DNA from 3 places in the Halomonas sp. RT37 genome. Region 1 is predicted to be linked to each of the others. Evidence: predicted binding sites of a transcription regulator. Region 1 holds the regulator's gene; each other region holds the start of a gene.
What was found. The regulator FNR, encoded in region 1, switches genes on or off when oxygen is low (the NO sensors DNR and NnrR bind a similar motif). The targets are predictions, from matches to a motif close to TTGATNTANATCAA.
Positions count from the first base shown of each region.

Region 2: NFG58_RS13650 (OmpW family outer membrane protein) is a predicted target of FNR. The motif match lies at 1,223-1,236, and genes of this name have one in related genera.
Region 3: NFG58_RS14715 (YfcC family protein) is a predicted target of FNR. The motif match lies at 1,276-1,289, and genes of this name have one in related genera.

Region 1 covers NZ_CP098827.1:775,991-778,256, reverse strand. The annotation lists gene NFG58_RS03530 (sulfite exporter TauE/SafE family protein) at 1-586, shown strand, start outside; gene fnr (fumarate/nitrate reduction transcriptional regulator Fnr) at 741-1,481, shown strand; gene ttcA (tRNA 2-thiocytidine(32) synthetase TtcA) at 1,642-2,266, opposite strand, start outside.
Region 2 covers NZ_CP098827.1:3,148,566-3,150,831, reverse strand. The annotation lists gene NFG58_RS13655 (gamma-glutamylcyclotransferase family protein) at 1-205, shown strand, start outside; gene NFG58_RS13650 (OmpW family outer membrane protein) at 504-1,145, opposite strand; gene NFG58_RS13645 (OmpW family outer membrane protein) at 1,400-2,008, opposite strand.
Region 3 covers NZ_CP098827.1:3,372,025-3,374,290, reverse strand. The annotation lists gene NFG58_RS14715 (YfcC family protein) at 1-1,135, opposite strand, end outside; gene NFG58_RS14710 (POTRA domain-containing protein) at 1,597-2,266, opposite strand, start outside.

The sequences.
Region 1 (2,266 bases):
CGCCCTGACCTTTGCCATCCCCCCCAGCATGCGTCAACCTTGGCGGGTGAGCACACTTGTGCTCGGCTACAATGTAGGTCGTATCACTAGCTACTGTGTGGCGGGCGCTCTGGTTGCCACCCTGGGTTCGGTGATCGGCCTTTCGCCGACCCTGCGTGGCCTGATGCAGATCGTCGCCAGCCTGATGTTGATCCTGATGGCGCTTTACATTGCCGATCTATGGAAAGGCCTGCGTCACGTCGAGGCACTGGGACGTCACCTCTGGAGGTACCTGGAACCCGCAGGCAGACGCCTGTTGCCGGTGGTGCGTCTGCCCCAGGCGGTGGCGCTGGGCGCCATCTGGGGCTGGCTGCCCTGTGGCCTGGTGTACTCGATGCTGGCCTGGAGCCTGGCACGGGCCGAGCCCCTCGAGGGCGCACTGCTAATGGCGAGCTTCGGTCTTGGCACGCTTCCGGCGCTGGTGGTGACGGGCCTCGCCGCCAGACAAATGCAGGCCCTGCTGGCGCATCGGGCAACACGCCTTGTCGCCGCTGGCATGATCATCGCCTTTGCCGTCTGGCAACTTTGGACTGGGCTGCATCAATGACGCATCCTACCTCTAAGTTATTAATCCTAAAGAGGTAGACGCCACTTTTAGCTGATCTGAGGGTGTAGAATAGTGCCATCAACGTGCTGTACGGGCGACGTCTGTTCTCCCCATGGCCCAGTCAATATCGATCCCAGATCCACAGGAGCTGCGAATGAGTCCTACGGCCCAAGATCGGCGGCGTCCCATGCTGCATGAGACTCGCTGTGAGTCCTGCAGCCTGAGTTCCTTGTGCCTTCCGCTGTCGCTGGAGACCGCCGACCTCGAGCGCTTCGATTCCATCATCCGTCGTCACCCGCCGATCAAGAAAGGCACACGATTGGTCGAGCAGGGAGATCGCTTCACCAGCGTCTTCGCGGTCCGATCGGGGAGTCTCAAGCAGATCACCACCGAAGGCAGCGGCGAAGCTCAGTTGACCAACTTCTTCCTGCCCAGTGAACTGGTTGGCCTGGATGGCATCGACGACGGCCGCTATCCCGGCAGCGTGGTGGCGCTGGAGACCACCACGGTGTGCGAGATTCCCTTCGACCGCCTCGATGCGCTGACCCAGACCCTACCGGAGCTGCGTGCCCAGCTGTTTCGCACCCTGAGCAAGGAGCTGCGAGAAGACCGCCGGATGATGCAGCTGCTGTCACGCAAGACCGCCGATCAGCGCCTGGCCTGCTTCTTCCTCGGCTTGTCGGACCGCTTCCGCCGCCGCGGCTATTCACCGTTCAGCTTCCGCCTGTCCATGTCCCGCGCCGACATCGGCAATCACCTGGGGCTGGCGGTGGAAACGGTCAGCCGTATCCTCGGGCGTTTCCAGCAGCAGGATCTGGTGGCGGTATCGGGACGTGAGGTCAATATCCTCGACCTGACCGCGCTGTCGACCCTGGCCGACACCGAAGTTACCTGAGCGGGCCTGGCGGCAGTGTGCCGGGCTTGGCCGGCAGGGCCCGGTATCCAGGATCTGGAAAGCAAAGCGTAATAGATGGCGTGTGACAAGAAAGAGGCCGCATCCGGAGATGCGGCCTCTTTCGCTGTCATGGCATCATGCACATTCGCTGCTGGCGAGATCAGCCGGCATCCACCACGTCGATGCGCCGGGCCTGGCGTTCGGCCTGTACGGCCTCCAGCCCCTCGAAGTCGAACAGTTGCCGATCCGCCAGCTGCGACGGCGCCACATTGGTCACCGCCTTGAACATGCTCTCGAGGCGCCCGGGATGCTTGACCTCCCACTCGGCCAGCATCTCCTTGACCACCTGGCGCTGCAGGTTGGGCTGGGAACCACACAGGTTGCACGGGATGATCGGGAACTCCATCGCCTCGCTGTAGGCCTGGATATCGGCCTCGCGGCAGTACGCCAGCGGACGGATGACGATGTTCTTGCCGTCGTCGGAGAGCAGCTTGGGCGGCATCGCCTTGAGGCTGCCACCGAAGAACATGTTCAGAAACAGCGTCTCGAGAATGTCCTCGCGGTGGTGGCCCAGAGCGATCTTGGTCGCCCCGATCTCCTCGGCGAAGCCATAGAGAGAGCCGCGCCGCAGGCGTGAGCAGAGCGCGCAGGTGGTCTTGCCCTCCGGCGTCTTCTCCTTCACCACCGAATAGGTGTCGCGCTCGAGGATGTGGTAGTCCACGCCGATGCTGTCCAGATAGTTCGGCAGCACATGCTCCGGAAAGCCCGGCTGCTTCTGATCCAGA
Region 2 (2,266 bases), 2.4 Mb from region 1:
GATCGAGGCCTGGGTCTATATCGCCGGCGCCGAACGCCAGGGGGATGGCCTGCGGCCCGCCCGCGAGTACCTTGAGCACCTGCTGGCCGGTCGTGACTTCCTCAGCGAGGGCTACCACCAGGCGCTGGCGGCGGTAGAGGCCGTCGAGCACCTCGATGATGCCACTCTGGGGAGGTTGGGGCTGTCACGTTATCATCCCCGCTAAGGCTTGTACGAAAAGCGCCTGCGCTCGGTAATACGGCGTTAAAAATCGTGTCAAGATGCTCATTTACATCTCGTAAACTGCGCTTTCTTACCGGTTTTTGCCTTGTCTAACCATCGCTCGCCGGCTTTTCGTACTAAGCTAGGCCTCTGCTTGCCCTGTTACCGCAGCCCCGCCCTCGAGAATGGCAGTGGCGACTGCCACGCGAGCGACCACAGAAGCCATCTTGTGACGGTCACAGCACAGCGCCCGCTCCTGTCAGGCAGGAGCGGGCGCTGCGTGTTAGCGGTCGAGCCCTGGATCAGAAGCGGTAGCTGATACCGGCCATGATCACGTAGGGGGCCACCTCGATCTCGCCGATGTCCTCGCCGTTGAGGTCGACGTCGCTGTCGATATCCAGATACCACACCGCCATGTTGGCCGCCCAGTGGTCGTCGATGACCAGGTCGAGGCCCGCCTGGCCGGCCCAGCCCCAGGACTCTTCCAGATCGAGATCGGCGCCTTCCAGCGCGATATCCTCGTCGGAGAAGTGGGTGTAGTTGACCCCCAGGCCGACGTAGGGCTGCACCCGCGCCTCGGTGCCACCGAAGGGGTAGTACTGCACGGTCAGGGTCGGCGGCAGGTGCTCGACGCTGGCGCCGATATCGGTGCCACCTACGTTCAGGTCGACGTCGTGCTCGAAGGGCTCGGCGGCCAGCAGTTCGACGCCGAACTTGTCGTGGAAGCGGTAGCCCAGGGTGAAGGCGAAACCGTTGTCGTCATGGACGTCGGTATTCATGCTGCCGCCGGCCAGCGAGCCGTTGTCGGAGTCGGGCTTGACCTTGGCCACACCGATGCGGGTGTAGATGTCGCCCTTGCCGTAGGCGGCAAAGGCCTGGCTGCTGGCGAGGGCGCTGCCGGCGATGGCGGCGACCAGGGCGGTGGTGATCAGGGGATGGCGCATGGTGTTCTCCTTGCGTACTGGCAAAAGTGGGCGAGCCCGATTGCCAAGCAGTGTATGCCGCATCGAGAACGTGGTTATTGATCTACCTCAATACCTCCTTTGGTCGACAAAAATGAACCGGCAACGCACCAAAAAAGGCGCCTGGCAAAGCCAGACGCCTTCGATGCTGCGGTTGGAATGCGGCGCGATCGAGCTAACCGGTCAGCCGCTTATTTCAAGATCGCGCAGGCGTTTTCTCAATACAGCGCAAGCGCTTAGAAACGATAGGTGACGCCGGCACCGATGGTCATCGGATCGATCTCGGCCTCGCCGACATCGTGGCCGTCGACCTCGATATCGGAATCGACATCGGCGTAGCGGGCGTAGGTGCCGACCAGCAGGTTGTCGGTGACGCTGAGGTCGAGACCCACCTGGGCTGCGGCGCCGTAGGAGCTATCGAGGTCGGCGTTGAAGCTCTCGTCGGAGAAGTGGGTGTAGTTCATGCCCACGCCAACGTAGGGGTGGACGCGAGCGTTTTCCACGCCGCCCAGCGGGTAGTAGTTGAGCATCAGGTTGACCGGGGTACGGTCGACGCTGCCCACATTACCGCCGTTGACCGCGATATCGTGCTCCATGGCCTCGGAGCCGTTGAGCTCGACACCGAACTTGTCGTGGAACAGGTAGCCGGCGCCGTAGGCGAAGCCGTTCTCTTCGGAGACATCGAGATCCTGGTTGGCGATATCGCCGTTGTCCGAGGTGGGATCGGCTTTCTCGAAGCCACCGCGCACGTAGATGTCACCTGCCTGATAGGCCAGGGCAGACTGGGCGGCGAAGGTGGTGGTAGCGAGCAGGGCTGCGGTGCCCATCAGTCGAGTCATGTTCATGCGGGACCTCCTTGATGATCCGATGGCATCCTTCCCGAGGGAAGTAACCTTGTACGCTTCGCAGTTTACGAACAGTGTTTCTAAATGTCTTGTAGAAATATTTAATTGGCCAGATAGCAGTAACTAGCCAGAATTTATGGAACTAAATCGACTTGGGCGGGTAGGTAATGTAAATGCTGTACAATTTTTTTGCACATTGTGGCGTAGACATCGATGCGCGCTTGTGCACTGCATAAACGCTCGCCGTCCGGCGATAAA
Region 3 (2,266 bases), 2.3 Mb from region 1:
CGGCCCAATTGAGGATGGTGTCGATGATCACGCCGTTGTCCATCACCACATAGATGCCGCGTGCCACGGCCACCACCAGGGCCACGCCGATCAGGTCCTTGGCACCATCGAGGAAGGTCTCGATGAAGTCGGATTCGGACTGTCGATTGATCAGGGCGATCAGGATGGCAGCGCTCAGGAACAGGGTGGAGAGTTCATCGAACCACCACCACAGGGTCGGAAAAGCCGTGATGCCCATGTCTTCCCAGGGCACGACGCCGTAGACCATGATCCCGAAGGTCATGAAAAACACCGTCATGGTCAGCTTGTGGCGCAGGGTAAACGCCTGGGTCGAGGCGGCATCCTTGGCCTGAGGGGCGGCCGCCAGATGCAGGTCCGCCAGCACCGAGCGCTGCGGGTCGCGCTTGATCCGCGCGGCGTAGCGCATCACGAACCAGATAGCCAGCGACACCAGGATCACGAACTGCACCAGCCGGAGGGTGATACCGGCGCCGATCGGCAGGCCGGCGAAGCCCGAGGCGATGCCGGTGGCGAAGGGGTTGACGGTGGAGGCCAGCACACCGGTGCCGGAGCCGAGCAGGATGATGCCTGCGGCCACCATGCGGTCGTAGCCGGCGGCGGTGATCACCGGCAGGATGATGGCCCAGAAGGCGACCGTTTCCTCGGCCATGCCGTAGGTGGACCCACCGAGGGCAAACAGCACCATCAGTACGGGAATCAGGTACTGCTCGCGCCCGCCAAAGCGCTCGACCACCGCGCCGATCCCGGCATCTAGGGCGCCCGAGCGCATCGTCACCGCCAGGAAGCCGCCGATGACCAGCACGAACAGGGCAACGTCCACGGCCTTGTGGAATCCCTGGATCGGTGCCACCAGCACATCCAAAGGCCCCTGGGGGGAGCTTTCCAGCACCTGGTAGGTGCCGGGAATCGGCAACAGGCGGCCGTCACCCTGATAGTCGAGCACGTCGCTGGCAGCAATGACCTGATCGCTGCCTTCCACATGGTAGTCGTACTTGCCGGCGGGCATGACCCAGGTCAGCACCGCCACCAGCGCGGTGATCACAAAGAGCAGGGTATAGACCGTGGGCATGCGCAGGCCGGAGCGCCGTTTGGAGGAGGTCGCTTGCGTTTCCATCTCGGTTTCCTCGTTTCAGAAGGTCATGGTGTAGGCTCTTTTGTTGTCGGTGTGATCAGGGACAGACGGCCCTTGTGTGACCGCCTGTCTTCGAGTCTACGGGCCTCGACAGTCTGTCGGGACTTGGGTCGGCACAATGCTTGATCCGCTGCAAGGACGGCGACGATGCGGCGAGATGAGAGGTAAATTTGCTGGCCTGGCTCAAGAAACGAGACGACCCCAATGTTTCACCGCACGCGGTCTCGCTCCACGACGAGACACGCGCAGGGTTGTCGTGTGCAGGGCAATAGGAAGTGGCGCTGGGGTCGGCTGACAGGGCGGTTGAAAGGGCGGCTGGAAGGACGGCCGGGAGGCCGACTGAGCGAGTGGCCGACCCTGCCGTAAATGAGGGCCTTGGGTCGGGTGATATGGCCAGGGGCCCGGTGTGGCGGCCCCTGGCGAGTTCACCCATAGCCCAGAGATCAGCCTTCGAAGTTCCAGGTCAGGCGGGCGTTGATGCGACCCTCGCGGCTATCGGTCTCGAGGTCACGATCGCCGATGGGCTCGGCGTACTCCAGGGTGAGGCCGTACAGACGTCCTTTGCCCAGACTGACGCCGGCCGCCGCCGAGGCCAGGTGGCTATCCGCGTCGCGCTCCTGAAACTCGGTGCGGGCACCATCCAGCACCAGGTAGGGCTCGACGCGCGAAAGCCAGGCGCTATTCACAGGCTGCAGATAGCGTAGTTCCAGCGCCCCGGCGAAACCGTAGTCGCCCTCAGCTTGGCCGGCGTCATAGCCGCGACCGAAGCGTTGGCCACCGTAGTTGCCGCGCTCGGGTTCCGGCAGCGCATCGTCGGAGTAGAAACCATTGGCGCTGGCGGTAAGGCGCCAGTGATCGCCATACAGGCGTCTGTACTGGGCGTCCAGCTGCCAGCGGGTGAAGTGTAGATCTCCGTTGTCGGCAAGCGGTGTACCGTTGAGCCGGCGCTGCTGCTCGTTGGCCCCCAGATCCATGCCCTGGCGCAGGGCCAGCGAGGCCAGCCAGAACTGACGTCCACGCTGGGTGCGATAGTTCAGGTCCAGATCGGCGGCCGAATACTCGGATTCCTCGACCAGTTGGTTGAGAGTCTGTTCCTCGAAGCTGAGTGATGTG